Regions from separate parts of the Streptomyces sp. RLB3-17 genome, predicted to be linked through region 2. Evidence: predicted binding sites of a transcription regulator. Region 2 holds the regulator's gene; the other holds the start of a gene.
What was found. Region 2 encodes HspR, which represses chaperone genes until heat shock. Its sites were predicted from a motif close to TTGAGNNNNNNNNNCTCAA; they were not measured.
Positions count from the first base shown of each region.

Region 1: the regulator HspR is predicted to act here: its motif matches at 3,640-3,658, upstream of lon (endopeptidase La).

Region 1 covers NZ_CP041610.2:7,394,416-7,405,892, reverse strand. Annotated here, with positions in the region: gene FNV62_RS33610 (lysozyme) at 164-991, shown strand; gene lon (endopeptidase La) at 1,200-3,617, opposite strand; gene FNV62_RS33600 (rhomboid-like protein) at 4,242-5,177, opposite strand; gene FNV62_RS58065 (hypothetical protein) at 5,322-5,507, opposite strand; gene FNV62_RS55940 (hypothetical protein) at 5,553-5,774, shown strand; gene FNV62_RS33590 (glycoside hydrolase family 3 C-terminal domain-containing protein) at 5,915-6,637, shown strand; gene FNV62_RS33585 (spermidine synthase) at 6,693-7,370, shown strand; gene FNV62_RS33580 (response regulator transcription factor) at 7,484-8,221, shown strand; gene FNV62_RS33575 (sensor histidine kinase) at 8,269-9,411, shown strand; gene FNV62_RS33570 (multifunctional oxoglutarate decarboxylase/oxoglutarate dehydrogenase thiamine pyrophosphate-binding subunit/dihydrolipoyllysine-residue succinyltransferase subunit) at 9,694-11,477, shown strand, end outside.
Region 2 covers NZ_CP041610.2:6,118,483-6,129,959, reverse strand. Annotated here, with positions in the region: gene FNV62_RS27815 (helix-turn-helix transcriptional regulator) at 1-546, opposite strand, end outside; gene FNV62_RS27810 (circularly permuted type 2 ATP-grasp protein) at 907-2,496, shown strand; gene FNV62_RS27805 (alpha-E domain-containing protein) at 2,493-3,425, shown strand; gene FNV62_RS27800 (transglutaminase family protein) at 3,431-4,285, shown strand; gene FNV62_RS27795 (Uma2 family endonuclease) at 4,319-4,966, opposite strand; gene FNV62_RS27790 (hypothetical protein) at 5,175-5,714, opposite strand; gene FNV62_RS27785 (hypothetical protein) at 5,762-6,097, shown strand; gene FNV62_RS27780 (sugar ABC transporter substrate-binding protein) at 6,251-7,378, opposite strand; gene FNV62_RS27775 (heat shock protein transcriptional repressor HspR) at 7,946-8,392, opposite strand; gene dnaJ (molecular chaperone DnaJ) at 8,397-9,581, opposite strand; gene grpE (nucleotide exchange factor GrpE) at 9,615-10,283, opposite strand; gene dnaK (molecular chaperone DnaK) at 10,280-11,477, opposite strand, start outside.

The DNA of each region.
Region 1 (11,477 bases), 1.3 Mb from region 2:
CCCCGTGCGTAGCTTCGTGAACAGGCACCCAATGGCATGCCCATGCCGCCAGGTCGACGAGGACCTGACCCCCACTCACGGCACACATGCCCGCACCACTCACGGCACGGATGTCCGCACCATTCCCCCCACCTGGCTCCATCGAGCCCTTCGGAGGCACGTCATGCCCGTGCACAGATCCGGCACGCCGCACCGCCCGCGCCTGCTCGCGCTGGGAACCCTGCTCGCCGCCTTCTCCCTCCTCTCCGCCCTCTCCGCCCCGCCCTCCTCGGCCGCCGACACACCCGCCCGGGGCTCCGCCCGCCTGGGCATGGGCGTCCTCGCGCACGACGGCCAGGCCGGCACGCCCACCACCGGTGACGCCACCCAGCCGGAAGGCGTGGACGTCAGCGGCTACCAGGGCAACGTCGCCTGGTCGACCCTGTGGAGCAGTGGGGTCAAGTGGGCCTACACCAAGGCCACCGAGGGGACGTACTACACGAACCCCTACTTCGCCCAGCAGTACAACGGCTCGTACAACGTCGGCATGATCCGCGGCGCGTACCACTTCGCGACCCCCGACACGACGAGCGGCGCCACCCAGGCCAACTACTTCGTGGATCACGGCGGCGGCTGGTCCGGCGATGGCAGGACGCTGCCGGGCACGCTCGACATCGAGTGGAACCCGTACGGGGCCGCCTGCTACGGCAAGACCCAGAGCGCGATGGTCAGCTGGATCAGCAGCTTCCTCGCCCAGTACAAGGCGCGCACCGGCCGGGACGCCGTGATCTACACGGCGACCAGCTGGTGGAGCGACTGCACCGGCAACTACGGGGGCTTCGCCTCCGCCAACCCCCTGTGGATCGCGCGTTACGCCGCCGACCCCGGCACGCTGCCGGCCGGCTGGGCGTACTACACGATGTGGCAGTACACCTCGTCCGGACCGACGGTTGGTGACCACGACAAGTTCAACGGCGGGCTGGACCGGGTGCGGGCGCTGGCCAACGGCTGACCGATGGCCGATGACCGATGACAGATGGCGGCTGACACCTGACACCTGACACCTGACGGCTGACGGCTGACGGCTGACGGCTGACAGATTTCAGATTTCAGATTTCAGTCGACCGATGTCGGCCGACAGCCGACACAAACGGCTGACGGCACGGCGAAGGCCCGGGCCTCCCTCACGGGACCCGGGCCTTCCCTTCCGGCAGCGTCCGTCACGCCGCTACCGGAACCTCCGACGTCGCGCCGTTCATCGCCGGCGACAGCGCCAGTTCCAGGACCTGGCGGACGTCCGTGACGGCGTGGACGTCCAGCTTCTCCAGCACCTCGGCCGGGACATCGTCCAGGTCGGCCTCGTTGCGCTTCGGGATGATGACCGTGGTGACACCCGCCCGGTGCGCGGCGAGCAGCTTCTGCTTCACCCCGCCGATGGGCAGGACACGGCCGGTCAGTGAGACCTCACCCGTCATCGCCACGTCCGTGCGGACCAGTCGGCCGGACAGGAGCGAGGCCAGCGCCGTCGTCATGGTGACGCCCGCGCTCGGACCGTCCTTGGGGACCGCGCCCGCCGGGAAGTGGATGTGCACGCCCCGGTCCTTCAGGTCGCCGACCGGCAGTTCCAGCTCGGCGCCGTGCGAGCGGAGGAAGGAGAGCGCGATCTGCGCCGACTCCTTCATCACGTCACCCAGCTGACCGGTCAGGGTCAGACCGGCCGCGCCGGTCTCCGGGTCGGCCAGCGACGCCTCCACGAAGAGGACGTCACCGCCCGCGCCCGTCACGGCCAGACCGGTGGCGACACCGGGCACCGCGGTACGGCGCTCGGCCGGGTCCTGGGCGGACTCGGGCACGTGGTGCGGCCGTCCGATGAGCCCGCGCAGATCGGCGTCGGTCACCGTGAAGGGCAGCTGCCGCTCGCCGAGTTCGTGCTGCGCCGCGACCTTGCGGAGCAGGCGTGCGACGGCCCGCTCCAGGTTGCGTACGCCCGCTTCCCGGGTGTACTCCCCGGCGAGCTTGCGCAGCGCGCTCTCGTCGAGCGCGACCTCCTCCTTCTCCAGACCGGCCCGCTCCAGCTGACGCGGCAGCAGGTGGTCACGGGCGATGACGACCTTCTCGTCCTCGGTGTACCCGTCGAGCCGGACCAGTTCCATACGGTCGAGCAGCGCCTCCGGGATGGCTTCGAGCACGTTGGCCGTCGCCAGGAACACCACGTCGCTGAGGTCGAGCTCGACCTCCAGGTAGTGGTCCCGGAAGGTGTGGTTCTGGGCGGGGTCTAGGACTTCGAGCAGCGCCGCGGCGGGGTCGCCGCGGAAGTCGGAGCCGACCTTGTCGATCTCGTCCAGCAGGACCACCGGGTTCATGGACCCGGCCTCCTTGATGGCGCGGACGATACGGCCGGGCAGCGCGCCGACGTACGTACGCCGGTGGCCGCGGATCTCGGCCTCGTCCCGTACGCCGCCGAGCGCGACCCGGACGAACTTGCGGCCCATGGCGTGCGCGACGGACTCGCCGAGCGAGGTCTTGCCGACACCGGGCGGACCGACGAGCGCGAGCACGGCACCGCCGCGCCGCCCGCCGACGACGCCGAGACCACGCTCGGAACGCCGCTTGCGCACGGCCAGGTACTCGGTGATGCGCTCCTTCACGTCCTCCAGACCGGCGTGCTCGGCGTCCAGGATGCTCTTGGCGCCCTGGATGTCGTACTCGTCCTCGGTCCGCTCATTCCACGGCAGTTCCAGGACGGTGTCGAGCCAGGTCCGGATCCAGCCGCCCTCGGGCGACTGGTCGCTGGACCGCTCCAGCTTGTCGACTTCCTTGAGCGCGGCCTCGCGGACGTTCTCGGGGAGGTCGGCGGCCTCGACGCGGGTCCGGTAGTCGTCGGACTCCTCGCCCTCCTTGGCGTCGCCGTTCAGCTCGCGCAGCTCCTTGCGGACGGCTTCGAGCTGGCGCCGCAGCAGGAACTCGCGCTGCTGCTTGTCGACGCCTTCCTGGACGTCCTTCGCGATGGACTCGGCGACATCCTGCTCGGCGAGGTGCTCACGCAGCTGCTCGGTGGCGAGCTTCAGCCGGGCGACCGGGTCGGCGGTCTCCAGCAGCGTGACCTTCTGCTCGGTGCTCAGGAACGGGGAGTAACCGGAATTGTCGGCAAGGGTGGACACGTCGTCGATGGCCTGCACGCGGTCCACGACCTGCCAGGCGCCGCGCTTGCGCAGCCAGCTGGTGGCGAGGGCCTTGTACTCCTTGACCAGCTCGGCGACGTGGCCGGGCAGCGGGTCGGGCACGGTCTCGTCGACCCGGGTGCCCTCGACCCACAGGGCGGCACCAGGACCGGTCGTCCCGGCGCCGATCTTCACGCGCCCACGGCCGCGGATCAGCGCGCCCGGGTCGCCGTCGGCCAGTCGGCCGACCTGCTCGACGGTGCCGAGCACGCCCGTGCTCGGGTACGCCCCGTCGATGCGTGGCACCAGCAGCACCTTCGGCTTGCCGGGCTCCGACCGCGCGGCGGCCTGGGCGGCCTCCACCGCGGCGCGCACATCGGCGTCGTTCAGGTCCAGCGGAACCACCATCCCGGGCAGCACGACCTCGTCATCGAGCGGCAACACGGGCAGGGTGAGCGGTGTGGACGTCGAAGCCATTATCTCTCCCTAGGCAGTCAAGTTGAGCTATGCCGACTCAATGCACGTGAGCCCCGGATTGTTCCCCAGGGTCTGTTCGCTGTGAGCGATCGCTCTCTCGACTCCGCGCCACGGAGACATTCGCGCAGGTCAGCGTGGTATCCGCCCCGCTTCCCTCTTGGTCGGCGCCGCTCCGCCGCAGATCCGCGGCGAACGCCTGTGGTGCGGTCAACGCCGTCGGCCCGCCGTCCCTTCCCGTGAGGGCAGGAACGACCGACGACCGCCTCACGGCGCACGGCGCACGTCGAGGACAAGCAGCCGATCCACAGCTGGGCGACGTACATCGGCAAGACCGAGCAGGACACGGAGTACTTCGGCCTCCGCCTGGACCGGCAGCGCCGGCTGCCCGGCGGGGTGAACGGCGGCGAGGTCCCCTTCCGCGAGTACTACGACCTGTGCGCCGACCCGTACCGGCTCACGACCTGCGCGCCGACCCGTACCAGCTCACCAGCAGGCTCCACGGGGCGAGTGCGGAACAGGAGCGCCGACCCGGCGTACCGGAGCCGGCCCGACGGCTGACGGCGGCCCGGGCCACCTGACCCGACCGGACCGGGCCCGCCCCGAACACCCCGACCACCCGCGGTGCTAGGCGGCGACGGTGCCGGGCGTCTGAGCGGTGTGTACGGCGGCGGGGGTGGCGGGGCCGGAGGCCGCCTCCGTACGGGCGCGGCGCCAGCCCCGAACCAGCGGCCAGGTCGACACCCCGATCGCCAGGGACATCACATGCCCCCAGTCCGTCATCGGGTCGGCGAATTCGAGCAGGTCCCCGACGACCATCGAGCCGAACACGACCAGCATCGGCCAGCGCAGCCAGGGCCTCAGCAGCCCGGCGAGCGCGCCGACGCTCGTGGCGACGCCGAAGCTGATGCCGTAGTCGAGGCGGTGCAGGGAACTGTCGGGGAGGTCTCCCACCAGCACGGAAAGGCCGACGGGCACCTCGGTGGCCAGGGTGGCCACGACGTGCCCGAGCAGAAAGACTCCGGCGGCCCGCAGGCCGCCTATCCGCCGCTCCAGCGCGGTCAGCACCAGCACGAACCCGATGGCGTACGGCGAGGTGATCCCGCCCGCCATCCACAGCGCGCTGGCCAGCAGCACCAGCACCGGTTCGCGTACGAGGTGCGCGACATCGGTGCTGGACCCCTGCTGCAAGGCGTGGACGAGGGAGGGGTCCGCGTAGTCGGTGACCATCGCGGTGACGGTGAGCACGACCGCGTAACCGAAGGTGAACGGCGTTCCGGTGGGGGTGGGCAGCAGCCGCCAGGGACGGAGTGACCGGAGCCGGGCGAGGGCGCGGGAGACGGGTGGAGCGGATGGGGCGGATGGGGCGGGAGGGGCGAGTACAGGGCGTGTCGTCGCCGGGCGGGGGCCGGGCAACACGGCCGTGGCGCCGCGTTGTCGCGGCACCCCGTCCAGGAGAAGCCTGCCCGTCTGTGGGTCCTTGAGCGCGGCATCGGCCGAGGAGGCCGTCGGGGCCGTGGTCGTCGCCACTGCCGTCGCCGTCGCGGTCGTGCTCCGGTCCAAGGTGAGGGGCTCCTTCCGTCCCGCCCCACCTTTGGGGGCTCGCGGCGCCGCTGTCTATGACCGACGCCACGTGGGAGGCGATTCATAGCAACCTGATAAGCGTGTACGGCGTCCGGGGTCGCCGTCTCCGCACACGCGTCCGAGTCAGTCCGTGCGCGCGTCCGAGTCGGTCCCTGCGTGCGAACAAGTCAGTCCCGTATGTGCGTCCGAGGGCAGCCCCGCGCCCGAGACGGTGATCGAGCGCAGCAGCCGGTCGAGGTAGGCCCGCATCCGGGCGGCCGTGTCGACGTCCGTGGGGTCGAGGGCCCACTGCAGCTGGATGCCGTCCATGACGGCGGCGAACTCCTCGGCGAGGGTCTCTGCCTCTCCGTCGACATGGCGCTCGCCACCGCGGTACTGCCCGACCCCGACGAGTCGGCCAAGGACATGGGTGTCCTCAACATCGGCAACGCCCTGCCCCAGTCCCTCGTCCCGATCGCCGCCCCCGCGCTCCTGGCGACCGGCGGGGGCGGCAACTACGGGGCGCTGTTCCTCTTCGGCGCGATCGCCGCCGTGCTGGGCGCACTCGCCGTCCAGTTCATCCGCTCCGTCAGGTAAGCCCTCCCCTTCAAACAGCCCCCTTCTTTAAGAAGTAAGAAGCCCGTCAAGAAGCCGCCTCGAGCAAGGCAAGAAGGAAGCAAGGAAACCGCTTCGACGGCATCGTCTGCACCGACTGGGGCCTGCTCACCGACGCGCCCGTGCTCGGCGAGCAGTGCCCCGAGGTGATCGTGGAACTGGTCCGCTCGGGCCGTGTCACGGAGGAACGCATCGATGAATCCGTACGTCGACTCCTGCGCGAGAAATTCACACTCGGCCTGTTCGAGAACCCGTACGTGGACCCCGACCGGGCGGAGGAGACCGTCGGGGCGGGCGAGTTCACCGCGCTCGGCGAGGCCGCCCGGCGCCGCTCGCTGACCGTCCTGACCAACCACGGACTGCTGCCCCTCGAAGGCCGCCCGAACCTGTACGTGCGGGTGATCTCCGAGCAAGTGGCCGCCGCGTATGTCAATGTCGTCGCCGATCCCGTCGACGCGGACCTCGCGGTCCTGCGGCTGCGCACGCCCCACGAGGAGCGCCCCGCTCTCTTCGAGTCCTTCTTCCACTCGGGGTCGCCGGCCTTCCCGGAGGACGAGCTCAAGGAGATCCTGCGACTGCTGGACGCGGTGCCCACGCTGGTGTGCGTCAACCTCGAACGGCCCGCCGTCCTCCCCGAGATCGCCGCGACGGCGGCCGCGCTGGTCGCCGACTACGGCACGAGCGACACGGCACTCCTGGACGTCGCCTTCGGACGGGCACGGGCCCAGGGGCGACTGCCGTTCGAACTGCCGCGCTCCATGGCGGCGGTCGAGGCGTCACGGCCGGACGCCCCCGACGACACCGAAGACCCCGTGTTCCCCTACGGGCACGGACTGAACCTCTGACCGCCCGAGGGTTAATTCGGCTGCCCATTCTGGTGAAAGTGCCAGGATGGGAGCCATGACTGCCTCGTACGACATCCCTGTAGTCATCGATCGCCGGGAAGGCCCCTACGGCGAGGTCGTGTTGCGGCGCCACGGCGCGCTGCTGCAGATCATCGCCAACGGGTGCTTCCTGATGGACACCTCCGACGGCCGCTCGGAACGGCTGCTCGTCGACGCCGCGCTGGACGCCCTGGACGGACGGGCGGAGCCCAAGGTGCTGATCGGGGGGCTCGGTGTCGGGTTCTCCCTCGCGCACGCCGCCGCCGACCCGCGCTGGGGGCACATCACGGTCGTCGAACGCGAAGGGGCCATCATCGACTGGCACCGTGACGGACCGCTGGCGGAACTCTCCGCGACGGCGCTCGCCGACCCCCGGACCGAGATCGTGAGATCCGATCTGCTCGCTCACGTCAATGAGACTTCCGACACGTACGACGCGCTGTGCCTCGACATCGACAACGGGCCCGACTGGACCGTCACCGAGGACAACACCGGGCTGTACGGACCGGCCGGACTGGCAAGCTGCGCAAGGGTGTTGAAGCCGGGCGGGGTGCTCGCCGTGTGGTCGGCGCAGCCCTCTCCGGAATTTGAAGGAACGCTGCGGAATGCCGGATTCCACCAGGTGCGTACCGAAGAGATCCCCGTTGCCCGGGGCGTTCCGGACGTCGTCCACCTCGCGGTCGGGCCTGGATAGCCGAGCGAAGGTGACTGCCCGTACCCTGCTTCCCTGGCGCAGATCATTCAAGCGTCAAGCGCAGTCATGGGATCACCCCACGGATTCCGGAAAGCACACCTCAGGGGCGGGCGATGGAGCAGACACACACCTCGCACAACGGCACGGCGGCCACGCCAGGCGCTCAGCGCCGGGTGCTGGTGGTCGAGGACGACCCGACGATTGTCGACGCCATCGCGGCCCGCCTGCGAGCCGAGGGATTCCTCGTGCAAACCGCGGGCGACGGACCGGCCGCCGTCGACACAGCAGAGGCCTGGCAGCCCGACCTGCTGATCCTCGACATCATGCTGCCCGGCTTCGACGGCCTGGAGGTCTGCCGACGCGTGCAGGCCCAGCGCCCGGTGCCGGTGCTGATGCTCACCGCGCGCGACGACGAGACCGACATGCTGGTCGGGCTCGGCGTCGGCGCCGACGACTACATGACCAAGCCGTTCTCGATGCGCGAGCTGGCCGCGCGCGTGCACGTCCTGCTGCGCCGGGTCGAGCGGGCCGTGGTGGCCGCCTCGACGCCGCGCAGCGGGATCCTGCGCCTCGGCGAGCTGGAGATCGACCACGCGCAGCGCCGGGTGCGGGTGCGCTCGGAGGACGTGCACCTCACGCCCACCGAATTCGACCTCCTGGTATGCCTCGCCAACACTCCGCGCGCGGTACTCTCCCGCGAGCAGTTGCTGGCCGAGGTCTGGGACTGGGCGGACGCCTCGGGCACTCGGACCGTGGACAGCCACATCAAGGCGCTGCGCCGGAAGATCGGTGCCGAGCGGATCCGAACCGTCCACGGTGTGGGCTACGCCCTGGAGACCCCGACTCCCTGAGCCGGGTCTCCGCAGGGGCCAGGAACCTCATGTAGGGGGCTGATGTCATGAGCGGGCTCGGTGAATCGGGCAGAACCACGGGCGTCGTGAGCGGTCCCGGTGAGCCGGGCCGCGGCGAGGGGTTCTGGGGCTCCGTACGCCCCTTCTCGATCAAGACCAAGCTGGGCGCTCTGGTCGTCATCTCCGTGCTCATCACCACGGGCCTGTCGATGATCGCGGTGCACACCAAGACGGAGCTCCGCTTCATCACGGTCTTCTCGATGATCGCCACACTGCTGATAACGCAGTTCGTGGCCCATTCGCTCACGGCTCCGCTGGACGAGATGAACACGGTCGCCCGCTCCATCTCGCACGGCGACTACACCCGCCGGGTGCGTGACGACCGGCGGGACGAGCTGGGCGACCTGGCCCAGACGATCAACCTCATGGCCGACGAACTGGAGGCCCAGGACCGCCAGCGCAAGGAACTCGTGGCGAATGTCTCGCACGAGCTGCGCACCCCCATCGCGGGCCTGCGCGCGGTCCTGGAGAACGTCGTGGACGGCGTCTCCGCCGCCGATCCCGAGACGATGCGTACGGCCCTGAAGCAGACGGAGCGGCTGGGCCGGCTGGTCGAGACGCTGCTGGACCTCTCCAGGCTGGACAACGGCGTCGTACCCCTGCGCAGGCGCCGTTTCGAGGTGTGGCCGTACCTGTCCGGCGTGCTCAAGGAGGCCAACATGGTCGCCTCCGTGCGCGCGGGCATCGCCTCGGGCTCCGGCAGTCACACCCGCACCGACGTCCACCTGCACCTGGACGTGTCCCCGCCGGAGCTGACCGCGCACGCGGACCCGGAGCGGATCCACCAGGTCGTGGCGAACCTCATCGACAACGCGGTCAAGCACAGCCCGCCGCATGGCCGGGTGACGGTCAAGGCGCGGCGCGGCGACTACCCGGAGTCACTCGCCCTGGAGGTCCTGGACGAGGGCCCCGGCATTCCGCAGTCGGAGTGGCACCGGGTCTTCGAGCGCTTCAACCGCGGCGGGGTGCCCTCGCCGCACGGGCCGGGCAGCGACGGCGGTACGGGCCTCGGGCTCGCCATCGCCCGTTGGGCGGTCGATCTGCACGGCGGTCGGATCGGCGTGGCCGAATCCCAGCGGGGCTGCCGGATTCAGGTCATCCTTCCAGGGCTTCCTTCTCTGCCAAGTTGACGTAAAGTTCGAACCGGAGCCACAAGATCCACCGTCGTCCCGTGCTCGTGGACACGTGTGATCAGGCACAGGGCCGTGTGAGTCGTACCGCGACCCTGGATCGACGTACCCATTCCGGACCGAAACCCCGCTTGTTTCCCGCCATTTCCTTCCCCGAAACACGCTTTCCGATGTGACTTACACGACGTTGGACCGGCCCGGCCTGACCTTCTCGGCCATGGGGGCGTAGCCTTAATTCCCGCTGTCCATCACCTTGTGAAGCGGAAGAGGGCGGTTGCCGCCGTGTCGCCACAGTCCCCCAGTAACTCGAGCATCTCGACCGATGACCAAGCCGCCGGGAAGAACCCCGCGGCCGCGTTCGGTGCGAACGAATGGCTCGTCGACGAGATCTATCAGCAGTACCTCCAGGACCCGAATTCGGTAGACCGAGCCTGGTGGGACTTCTTCGCCGACTACAAGCCGGGGGCTCCTGCCGCCTCGGCTTCGGCGGGTACTGCGGCCGCGGGGGCCGCAGGGACCACCACCCCGTCAGCGACGCCTCAGGCCGCGCCTGCCGCTCCGGCGGCCCCGGCCGCACCCGCGGCGCCCGCAGCCCCGGCTCAGGCCGCTCCTGCGCCCGTCCAGGCCGCCGCTCCCGCCGCCGCTCCGGCGGCGCCGAAGCCCGCTGCCGCCGCCCCGGCCCCCGTGAAGGCCGCTCCGGCCGCCGCGAAGCCGAAGGCCGAGCCCGCGACCGAGGCCCCCGAGGGTCCCGAGTACGTGACGCTGCGTGGTCCCGCCGGTGCCGTCGCGAAGAACATGAACGCCTCCCTGGAGCTGCCCACGGCCACGTCCGTGCGCGCGGTCCCGGTGAAGCTGCTCTTCGACAACCGCATCGTCATCAACAACCACCTGAAGCGCGCCCGGGGCGGGAAGATCTCCTTCACCCACCTCATCGGCTACGCGATGGTGCAGGCCATCAAGGCCATGCCGTCGATGAACTGGCACTACGCGGAGAAGGACGGGAAGCCCACCCTCGTCAAGCCCGCGCACGTGAACTTCGGCCTCGCCATCGACCTGGTGAAGCCGAACGGCGACCGCCAGCTCGTCGTCGCCGGCATCAAGAAGGCCGAGACGCTGAACTTCTTCGAGTTCTGGCAGGCCTACGAGGACATCGTCCGCCGCGCCCGCGACGGCAAGCTGACGATGGACGACTTCACCGGTGTCACGGTCTCCCTGACCAACCCCGGCGGCCTCGGCACCGTCCACTCCGTCCCGCGTCTGATGCCCGGCCAGTCGGTCATCATGGGCGTCGGCTCCATGGACTACCCGGCGGAGTTCCAGGGCACCTCCCAGGACACCCTGAACAAGCTCGGCATCTCGAAGGTCATGACGCTCACGTCGACCTACGACCACCGGGTGATCCAGGGCGCCGCCTCCGGCGAGTTCCTCAGGATCGTCGCGAACCTCCTCCTCGGCGAGAACGGCTTCTTCGACGAGATCTTCGAGGCCCTGCGCATCCCCTACGAGCCGGTCCGCTGGCTCAAGGACATCGACGCGAGCCACGACGACGACGTCACGAAGGCCGCCCGCGTCTTCGAGCTGATCCACTCCTACCGGGTCCGCGGCCACGTCATGGCCGACACCGACCCGCTGGAGTACCGCCAGCGCAAGCACCCCGACCTCGACATCACCGAGCACGGCCTCACCCTGTGGGACCTGGAGCGCGAGTTCGCGGTCGGCGGCTTCTCCGGCAAGTCGATGATGAAGCTGCGCGACATCCTCGGCGTGCTGCGCGACTCGTACTGCCGCACCACCGGCATCGAGTTCATGCACATCCAGGACCCGAAGCAGCGCAAGTGGATCCAGGACCGCGTCGAGCGCCCGCACTCCAAGCCGGAGCGCGAGGAGCAGCTGCGCATCCTGCGCCGCCTGAACGCGGCGGAGGCCTTCGAGACCTTCCTGCAGACGAAGTACGTCGGCCAGAAGCGCTTCTCCCTGGAGGGCGGCGAGTCCGTCATCCCGCTCCTCGACGCCGTCATCGACAGCGCCGCGGAGTCCCGCCTGGACGAGGTCGTCATCGGCATGGC
Region 2 (11,477 bases):
CAGGCCCTGGCCGTGCCGGGCCACGTGCGTGTACAGGTCGCGCATCCGCACGCCCCGCCGGCGCATCTCCAACGCCCGGTGCAGTCCCTCGGAGAGTTCGTCCTCGCGGCGGATGCCGCCGGGCTGCACGGTGAGCACCTCGGTCGCGCACGCCTCGGTCGCCTCGTCCATCGCGGCCCGGATCCGCGGCAGTCCGTCGAGCACGCGGATCGCCACGCCCTCCGTGGGTGCCTGGACGCGCCCGCCCAGACCGGCGTACCACTCGAACGCGGCCACCGCGTCGCCCACCCGCGTCTGGCTCGCGCTGACCTCCTCGTAGACCCCGCGCAGCAGCCGTGTCATGACCTCCTGCGGCGAGGTCGGCACCAGCCACCCCATGTCGTCGGGGTCCGGATGCAGCAGCGCCAACTCGACAAGACAGGGCACCGTCTCGGCGTCCTCGCGCGGCACGCGTCCGCGCCGCACGGCCCGGGAGTACACCCGGTCCCCGGCCTCGCACAGTCGGTCAGCGCCGTGCGGATGCCTGTCCCTCCTGTGCCCGGCCATCTTCCACCCCTGGCTCCAGCATCCTCGCGATGCGACGCCTCCGCGCCGTCCGCAGCGCAACTATGCGCGGACCCGACCGCCATCGCAACACGGCTGCGCCCTTCGCACGCCCCCTCTCGCCCATGTACGTACGGAAATATCCCCACCTCCGCACGGCGCTCTGCAACAAGATGACGGTGGTCGGGGTGCACGACCCGGTGCCATGGTGGACCCGGTTCACCGGGACGACACGGCGTCCTGGCCCGCCCTGGCCGGACACTCCTCGTCCGGCCAGGGCTCCGCGGCCCCTGTCCGGATCGCGTGAGCTGCCGGAAATCGTCGAGTGATCGGTACGTTACGTACCGCACCTACCGTCGGGCCATGGCGGACATATTTGACGCGTACGCGTTGGCCGATGCGTGGGACGAGATGTTTGAGCGGCCGGGTGAAGTCAGGACCGCCTATGAGCCGGTACTGGCCGCCCTGCAGCCGATCGAACCGGGTGAACTGCGCTTCCGGGCCGACCAGATGGCCCGCGCGTTCACCGACCGTGGCGTGACCTACGCCTTCGCGGGCGAGGAGCGCCCCTGGCCGCTGGACCTGGTCCCCAGGATCCTCGACGCCCTCGAATGGGACCTCGTCCAACGAGGGGTCTCCCAACGGGTGAGGGCCCTGGAGGCCTACCTCTCCGACGCCTACGGGCCCGGCCGCGCCTTCGAGGACGGGGTCGTGCCCTGGCGTCTCCTGCTCAACTCCCCCCATTTCCACCGGGCGGCGCACGGGATCGAGCCACCCGGCGGCGTACGGATCCACGTCGCCGGCATCGATCTCGTACGGGACGAGGCCGGGGACTTCCGGGTCCTGGAGGACAACGTCCGCGTGCCGTCCGGGGTCTCGTACGTCATCGAGAACCGGCGCGCGATGACCAGGATCTTTCCGTCCCTCTTCGCCGAACAGCACGTCGTCCCCGTGGACGGCTACGCGCAGAGACTTCTGGCGGCCCTGCGCGCCGCCGCGCCCGACGGGGTCGACGACCCGAGGGTCGTCGTCCTCACGCCCGGCCCCAGCAACGCCGCCTACTTCGAACACGCCCTGCTGGCACGGCTGATGGGGGTGCAGCTGGTCGAGGGGCACGATCTCGCCTGCCGGAACAACCGTGTCTGGATGCGGACCACGCGGGGCGAGATGCCGGTGCATGTCGTATACCGACGGCTCGACGACGACTTCCTCGATCCGCTGCACTTCCGGCCCGATTCGGTGATCGGCTGCCCGGGCATCCTCAGCGCCGCCCAGGCGGGCACCGTCACGCTCGCCAACGCCGTGGGCAACGGCATCGCCGACGACAAACTCCTCTACACGTACGTACCCGATCTGATCCGGTACTACCTCGGCGAGGAGCCCGTTCTCCCGAACGTCGAGTCCTACCGTCCGGACGAACCGGGCCAGTTGGACGCCGTCCTCGACCAGATCGACCAGCTGGTGATCAAGCCGGTGGACGGGGCGGGCGGCCAGGGCATCGTCATCGGACCCAAGGCCGACCGGGACACCCTGGAGCGCACCCGGGCGGCCGTCGCCGCCGACCCGCGTGGCTGGATCGCGCAGCGGCCCGTGGCGCTCTCCACCTCGCCCACCCTCGCGGGCGACCGGATGGCGCCCCGCCACATCGACCTGCGCCCGTTCGCCGTCAACGACGGCACGGACGTCTGGGTACTGCCCGGCGGCCTCACCAGGGTCGCCCTCCAGGAGGGCAACCTCATCGTCAACTCCAGCCAGGGCGGCGGCTCCAAGGACACCTGGGTGCTGGCGGAGGGCCCCGCCGAGCTCCCCCGAGTTCTCGACTTCGCTCGAACAGAGGGGACCCCGATCGCCGAGGACCCCGACGGCCGCGGCACGGCGTTGGACGTGGTCCCGCGCCAGCTCGGACCCGACGGCGCCCGTGGCGTCGTACAGGAAGGGGCACAGCAGCAGTGAACGACGTGATCCTCTCCCGCATAGCCGAGGCCCTGACCTGGACGGGCCGTTACGTCGAGCGGGCGGACGCCACCGGCCGCATCCTCGACGCCTACCTCCACCGCCTCCTGGAGGATCCCTGGCGCGACGAGGACGTGGCCTGCCGCTCCCTGTACGCCATCCTCGGTGTCGACGCGGGCTCCGAACGCGTCGACATGCAGCAGGTCCTGGACCAGCTCGCCTTCGACGCCCGCTCCACCTGCTCCATCGAGGGCGCGCTCGGAGCCGCCCGCCTCAACGCCCGCAGCGCCCGCGAGGCCGTCTCCTCCGAGATGTGGGAGTGCCTCAACTCCACCTGGCACGCGCTGGCCGACCAGCGCCTCGCGGCCCGCCGTACGGGCCCGTACGCGTACCTGGAGCTGGTACGCCGCCGGGCCGCGCTCTTCTTCGGTCTCGCGGACTCCACGATGAGCCGCGACGACAGCTGGCGTTTCGTGGTGCTGGGCCGGAGCCTGGAGCGGGTGGACATGACCGTACGGCTCCTCTCCGTCCGCGTGCTGGACGCCGCCCACGCCCCCGACTGGCCGACACTGCTGAGCGCGAGCGGCGCGGACGAGGCGTATGCCCGGGTGTACGGCGGTTTCGGTGACACCCCGAGAGTGGCCGAATTCCTTCTCCTCGACCGGGACTTCCCCCGGTCGGCCCTGCACGCGCTCACCACCGCCGAGGAGTGCCTCGCCGCCCTCGGCCGTCCCCGTCAGGACCCGGCCCGCCGCCCGATAGGCCGTATGAGAACCCGCCTGGAATACCTGGACCTGGCGGCCCTGGAGGAACAGCTCCCCTTGCTCCTCCGCGACCTGCAACAAGCGTGCACGGCCTCGGCGGAGGCGGTGGCGGAGAGGTTCTTCCCGTACCAGGGGCCCGTCGAGTGGGCCCAGGAAGGAGCGTGAGCGCGATGAGCACTCCCGTGACACGCCGGCTGCGGATCCGGCACACCACCCGCGTCTCGTACGCGCAGGCCGCGGTCTCCTCCCACAACGAGGTCCGCATGACCCCCCTGACGCTCCCCGGCCAGACGACCCTGGACGCCAGGGTCACGGTCAACCCGACCACGCCCACCTGGTCGTACTGGGACTACTGGGGCACCCAGGTCACGGGCTTCGACCTGATGGAACCGCATGAGGACCTGACCATCACGGCGTCGAGCCTGGTGGAAACGGCCCCACCGGGCCCGCAGGCCCCCGCGCCGACCTGGGCGGAGGTCGCCAGGACGACGGCGAACTCCCGCCTCCTGGAGTACACGTCCCCGACCGGCCGTACGACGGTGACGCGGGAGTTGGTGGAGCGGGCGAGGTCGGCGTCGACGGGCCTGGATCCCCACGAGACGGCGGTCGCGGTCTCGGCCATGGTCACCGACCAGGTCTCGTACCTCCCCGGCGCCACCGGCGTGAACACCGGCGCCATGGAGGCCTGGGCGCAGGGCGCGGGCGTCTGCCAGGACATCACCCACCTGACGGCGGCCCTCCTGCGCGGCCTGGGCCTGCCCACCCGCTATGTCTCGGGCTACCTCCACCCCGAACGCGATGCCGAACTCCACCGCCCCGTCGCCGGCCAGAGCCACGCCTGGATCGAGTACTGGGCCGGCGACTGGACCGGCTACGACCCCACCAACAGCACCCGGGCCGACGAGTCCCACGTCGTGGTCGGCCGCGGTCGCGACTACGACGACGTCACCCCGCACAAGGGGATCTACCGGGGCGTGGCCGGGGGCCCACCGGAGGTGACGGTGGAGTTCACGCGGGTGGCGTGAGGGGGAGGTATCCCCGGGGGGTCGGGCGCGGGCTCAGCTCCGCTTGGGCCCGGTGATCGTCTCCCCGATCACGAACCCCTTGGCGGGGCCTTCGGGGATGGTGACGTCGGTGCCGTAGTAGACGCGGTGGATGTCTTCCCAGTCCGCCTTGTCGGGACGCGGGCCGGTGCACAGAGTGACCGATCCCTGAGCGTCGTAGTCATCGATGCCGACATAGGTCGGAATGCCGGCGCGAGCGTATTCGCGAAGCTTGCGGACCCGGTCTCGGTCCTGGTTGCGCTTACCAGGGGAAACGACTTCCACGATGGGGTAGACGGCCTCGGCCCTGACACCGAGGTCGTCCTCATCACCCCAGGGTTGCGTGTCCTCCGGTGCGACGAAGGCGTCGGGGATCCACGCCTTGCGCCTGTGGATCACGTTCACGCCCTGATGGCACGCGTATTCGCCACCGTCCAAGAACTTGTCCAGGGCCCTACGCACACGATTGGTGATCAGGCCGTGCGAACGGCGGGCGGTGGGCGACACCTCGATGGCTCCCTCGATGATCTCAGCGCGGTAGCCCTCGGGGAGTTCCATGGCCTTCCATGCCTGCCACAGGACCTCGTCGAAGTCGGAATCGTTCTCGGACTCGGTCCTGACCTCAGACATGGTCTCGGGCCTCTCGTGCGCAAGAGCGGTCATGGCGGCATCACCTCCTCAAGTGTGGGCTCGGCGTCCATGGGGCACAAGCAACGCGATCACGGTAGGTACGGCGACAGGGCCGACCAGGGGAACCGGCTCCGGGTCCCCCGATGCGGTGAGGACGGAACGATCCGCCTCCGGGAAAGCGACGAACCCGGCACCGTACTCGCCACCACCCCGGAGGGGCTCGCCGCACTCCTCGAACATCTCAGGCCGAGGCCCAACTCGTGAGCAGGGCCTCGCGTGCCGCCCGCCAGGGCGTCACGCCGTCGCCCTCGACACTTCCCCACTCCAGCAGCCGCGCCACGTCCGCCGTACCGTCCACGAACCGGTTCAGCAGCGCCACCGACAGCTCGTACTCGGACTGGACGTAGCCCCCGACGGCCGCGGTGTACACCGTCAGCTCGGCCTTCTCCTCGTCCGTCCGTACGTGGAGTTCGAACGCGGGCGGTGCCTCACCGCCGCCCGTCGCCATGTCGAGGACCGTGTCCATCACGTTGTTCACCAGCCACCGGGTACTGGAGCGCACCTGCACGTCGTGAACGGTGACCTCACGGACGTCGGCCCAGGACCAGAACCCCTCCTGGCCCGTGCCCACGGCCTGAAGCCCCTCGGGGGTGAGCCGCACCCCGCGCCCGTACCCCTCGGGCTCGGCGCCCACGTACACGCTCTCCTTGGTGATCCAGAACAGGCCGATCATGGCCACGGGCGCCTCCAGCACGACGAGCACATCCAGTACGACAAACACGGTCGCCCTCTGAGACACCGGCGGGCCCGGATTGGTTCAGCCGGGACGTGAGGGTCAGGACTGTCGAACACGACGCCGTCGAACCGCGTGCGGACGGGGCGACGTTGGTGACCACCGTGCCCGTGCCGCCGCGGACGGAACGGAAGGACCGCTGGACGACATCCCGCGATCGGAAGGTGCAATGGGCGTTCGGCGCGCTGTTCGCGCTGGGGACGGCCCTCGCCGCGGCCGCCGGGGAGTGGACGTTCAGGGGAAGCGGCCGGCTCGTGGCGACCGATCCGGAGCGGATCGAGGTGACCTACGACCCTGGCGCCCCGAAGCGGATGACCGCGCGCGACGGGCCCGTCGTACGCACGCTCTCCGTCCTGCTGTCCGCGCTCTAGGCCCTGAGCGGCGCAGCCGCTCCAGTGACAACGGCGACGCGCCGCCAGGCAGTCTGGCAGTCGATGGGGCGCTGACCCCTGATCCGACGAACGCGCGGGAGCCCCTTGTCCAGGGCTCCCGCGCGTTCGTCAGGGAAGTTCGTCAGTCCACGACTACTTGAGGCCGATCGCCGTGCAGTCCGCCTTGGTCGAGGAGGTGCAGATCTGCTTGACGGTGTAGATGCCGTCCTGGATCACCGTCTCCTTGATGTTGGCCTTGGTCAGGGCGACCACGGGCATCAGCTGGGAGGGGATCTTCTTGTTCGTGGGGCTGTCGACCTTGTCGCGGGTGAGCGCGTCGAACTCGATGCCCCGCCCCTGGACCTTCGCCACAGCCATCTCGGCGGCCGCGGAGGCCTCGTCGGGGTAGGACTTGTAGACGCTCATGTACTGCTCGCCCCGGACGATCCGCTGCACCGCGTCCAGCTCGGCGTCCTGACCGGTGACCGGCGGCACCTTGCTGACGCCCATGGTCTTCATGGCGTCGATGACGGCGCCCGCGAGGCCGTCGTTGGCGGAGTAGACACCGGCGATGTTGCTGAGGCCGATGGCCGAGATGGCCTTCTCCATGTTGGCCTTGCCGACGGCCGGGTCCCAGTCCTTGGTGTCGTACGTCTTGGAGATGACGACCTTGCCGTTGAGCTCACCCAGGGCGCCCGACTTGAACTGCGCCGCGTTCGGGTCGGTGGGCGAGCCGTTCATCATGACGATCTTCTTCGAGGAGGCGTCGGTGCCCAGCGCCTCCAGGAGCGCCTTGCCCTGCACCTGGCCGACGAGCTCGTTGTCGAAGGAGATGTACGCGTCGATCGGGCCCTGCGCCAGACGGTCGTAGGCGATGACGGGGATGCCCGCGTCCTTGGCCTTCTGCACGTCGCTCGCGATGGCCTTGGAGTCCACCGCGTCGACGAGGATCACGTCGACCTTGTCGGCCACCATCTGCTGGAACTGCTGGCTCTGCTTGGTGGCGTCCTGAGCCGCGTTGGCGTAGTCGACCTTGCCCTTGTTGTTGGTGAGCTTGGCGACCTGCTGCTCGATGATCGGGTAGTCGAACTTCTCGTAACGGGTGTTGGCCTTCTCCGGGAGGAGCAGGCCAACCGTGATGTCGTCACCCTTGGTCGGGCTCGCCTTGGTGCTGCTGCCGCCGATCCCGTCCACGACACCGCAGGCGGCAAGGGAGACGGTCATCGCGGAGCAGGCCAGGGCTATGGCGGTACGACGAAGCCGGGTGTTACGAGTGTTCACATCAGGTGCCTTCCGGGCGAGGTAGCTGCTTTGCGACCCAGGTGGCTGAAAGCCAACGCGGCGATCACCTCAGCGTCAAGGAGTAACCACTTAACGAGATGGCAACAGCATTCTGTGTTCCCCAAGTGAACACGATGGGAAGGGGGTGCGCCGCCACTTCCACAGAACCCCTCTGATTGACTTGCGTCACTCGCTCCCTGGCGGCATACAACCCTCCCCCAGTCCGCGAGTCTCGAAGGTGGCCGCACACGTCGCAGCACGAAACAGGGGAAGCATGAGACCAGTTGGGCGGAGCGGACCGGCGCTCGCCGCGACGCCGACGATCGCCACCACCGGGGGCCTGCTCGCCGTCTCGGGGGCGCCGGCCTCCGCCGCGAGCAGCTGCGCATCACCGGTGTACAAGCGGCAGTTCTACGTGAACACCACCTTCTCTGACACACCGAAGAAAACGGACTCGACCTCACCCCACCGGCGACTGGACGGTCACCGAACCGGCGCGGTGAGCCGAGGAACGCCGAAGGGGGTGGAGAGGTCGACGACCTCTCCACCCCCTTCGGTACGTGGGAGCTAGTCCGACTGCCTTTTCGGCCGCCAGACCACCAGCGCGCTCGTCTGTTGGACCTCCTGGTACGGGACCAGGTCGCGGCGGTACGAGGCGTGCACCGCGGCCTCGCGCTGCTGCATCGCGGCAGCGGCGCCGTCCAGGGCCGATTCCAGTTCCGCGACGCGGGACTGGAGGGCGGCCACCTGGTTCTCCAGCTCGATGATGCGCTTGATGCCGGCCAGGTTGATGCCCTCGTCCTGGGACAGCGCCTGCACCGTGCGGAGCAGTTCGATGTCGCGGGCCGAGTAGCGCCGGCCCCGGCCGGCGGTGCGGTCCGGGGAGACCAGGCCGAGGCGGTCGTACTGACGCAGGGTCTGCGGGTGCAGGCCGGAGAGCTGGGCCGCCACCGAGATGACGTAGACCGGGGTCTCCTCGGTCAGTTCATAGGGGTTTCGACGACGGCCGTCCATCTGCTCATGCTCCCTTCGCGGCCTGGAACAGCTCCGCCCGTGGGTCCTCGCCCGCGGTTGCCTCGCGATACGCCTCCAGGGCGTCGCGAGCCTTGCCCGACACGTCCGTGGGGACCGCGACCTCGACGGTGACCAGGAGGTCGCCGCGCGTACCGTCCTTGCGGACGGCACCCTTGCCGCGGGCCCGCATCGTACGGCCGTTGGGCGTGCCCGGGGGCAGTTTCAGGGTGACCGGGGGGCCGCCCAGGGTCGGTACGCGCACCTCGCCGCCGAGTGCCGCCTCCGCGAAGGTGACGGGCACGGTGACGGTGAGGTTGTCGCCCTTGCGGCCGAAGACCGGGTGGGCGTCCACGTGGACCGTGACGTACAGGTCGCCTGCCGGGCCGCCCCGTTCGCCGGGTGCGCCCTTGCCGCGGAGGCGGATGCGCTGGCTGTCGCTCACTCCCGCCGGGATGCGGACCTGCATCGTGCGCGAGGACTTGGCACGGCCGCTGCCGTGGCAGATCTCGCAGGGGTTCTCCGCGATGAGACCGCGGCCCTTGCAGTCCGGGCAGGGGTCCGTGAGCGAGAAGCCGCCGCCGGAGCCGCGCGCGACCTGGCCGGTGCCGACGCACGTCGGGCACACGCGCGGTGTGCCGTTCGCGTCGCCGGTGCCCGAACAGGCCTTGCAGGGCGCCTGGGACGTCATCCGCAGCGGGACCGTCGCGCCGTCCACCGCCTCGGTGAAGCTGAGCGTCACCTCGGTGTCGATGTCCTGGCCGCGCCGGGGCTGGGTCCGCGTACCCGTGCCCGCGCCGCCGCGGTTGAACAGGCCCCCGAAGACGTCACCGATGCCGCCGCCGAAGCCACCGGCACCGCCTGCTCCGCCCTGGGCGCCGCCTCCGAAGAGGTCGCCCAGGTCGAAGTTGAAGTTGCCGCCGCCCGCGCCGGGACCCGGACGGAAGCCGCCGTTGCCGAAGAGGGCGCGTGCCTCGTCATACTCCTTGCGCTTCTTGGGGTCTCCGAGCACGTCGTTCGCCTCGGAGATCTCCTTGAAGCGCTCCTCGGCCTTGGCGTTGCCCTTGTTGGCGTCCGGGTGGAACTCGCGGGCGAGCTTCCGGTACGCCTTCTTGATCTCAGCCTCGGTGGCGTCCTTGGGGACGCCGAGGACCTTGTAGAAGTCCTTCTCGATGAAGTCCTTGGTGCTCATCCTCGACGCCCCTCCTCTCTCATGCGTTCAACGTCAGCCCTCGTCCGGGCCACCGCTCTCCTTGTCGTCGGCCGCCTCGGCGGAATCCTGGGAGTCCGCCTTGCCGGTCTGCGCCCCCGGCTGGGGTTCGGCGACCGCCACCCGCGCGGGGCGGATGGTGCGCTCGCCGATGCGATACCCCGGCTGCAGAATCGCCACGCACGTCGTCTCCGTGACGTCCGGCGCGTACGAGTGCATCAGGGCCTCGTGGATCATCGGGTCGAAGGGCTCGCCCTCCTTGCCGAACTGCTGGAGGCCCATCTTCGCCGCGACGGTCTCCAGCGACTCGGCCACCGACTTGAAGCCGCCGACCAGTTCGCCGTGGTCCCGCGCGCGGGCGATGTTGTCGAGCACGGGCAGGAGCTCGGTCAGGAGGTTCGCGATGGCGATCTCCTTGACCGCGATCCGGTCGCGCTCGACCCGGCGGCGGTAGTTCTGGTACTCGGCCTGGAGCCGCTGGAGGTCCATCGTGCGCTCGCCGAGCGCCGTACGGACCTGGTCCAGCTGTGCGGTCAGACCGGCCATCTGTGCTGCTGATGCGTCCCCGGCCGGGGCCGCCGCCTCCTCCGTGGAGGGGGTGGCGGCCTGCGGCTCGGCGTCGTCAGGGGTGGCGCCGGAGGGGACGTCAGGCTTCTCGTCGAAGCCCGGGGTCTCCTCCGTCACGCGGCACCGTCCTTGCGCTCCTCGTCGACGATCTCGGCGTCGACGACGTCGTCATCGGCCTTGGCCTGCTCGGCACCGGGGGCACCATCGGCGCCACCGGCGGCCTGCGCGGCCTGGGCGTCGGCGTACATGGCCTGGCCGAGCTTCTGCGAGACCGCGGCGACCTTCTCCGTGGCCGTGCGGATCTCGGCGGTGTCCTCGCCCTTGAGCTTTTCCTTCAGCTCGGCGATGGACGCCTCGACCTCGGTCTTGACGTCACCCGGGACCTTGTCCTCGTTGTCCTTGAGGAACTTCTCGGTCTGGTAGACGAGCTGCTCGCCCTGGTTGCGGGTCTCGGCGGCCTCGCGGCGCTTGTGGTCCTCGTCCGCGTACTGCTCGGCCTCCTGGCGCATCCGGTCGACCTCGTCCTTCGGCAGCGAGGAGCCACCGGTGACGGTCATCTTCTGCTCCTTGCCCGTGCCCAGGTCCTTCGCGGTCACGTGCATGATGCCGTTGGCGTCGATGTCGAAGGCGACCTCGATCTGCGGGACACCGCGCGGGGCCGGCGGCAGACCGGTCAGCTCGAACATCCCGAGCTTCTTGTTGTACGCCGCGATCTCGCGCTCGCCCTGGTAGACCTGGATCTGGACGGACGGCTGGTTGTCCTCGGCGGTGGTGAAGATCTCGGACCGCTTGGTCGGGATCGTCGTGTTCCGCTCGATGAGCTTCGTCATGATGCCGCCCTTGGTCTCGATGCCGAGGGACAGCGGGGTGACGTCGAGGAGCAGGACGTCCTTGACCTCACCCTTGAGGACACCGGCCTGCAGGGCGGCGCCGATGGCGACGACCTCGTCCGGGTTGACACCCTTGTTGGCGTCCTGACCGCCGGTCAGCTCCTTGACGAGCTCGGCGACGGCGGGCATGCGGGTCGAGCCACCGACGAGAACGACGTGGTCGATCTCGGAGAGGTTGATGCCCGCGTCCTTGATGACGTTGTGGAACGGCGTCTTGCAGCGCTCCAGAAGGTCCGCGGTGAGCTGCTGGAACTGGGCGCGCGTGAGCTTCTCGTCCAGGTGCAGCGGGCCCTCGGCGGAGGCCGTGATGTAGGGCAGGTTGATCGAGGTCTCGGTGGACGAGGACAGCTCGATCTTCGCCTTCTCGGCGGCTTCGCGCAGACGCTGGAGCGCCATCTTGTCCTTGGCGAGGTCCACGCCG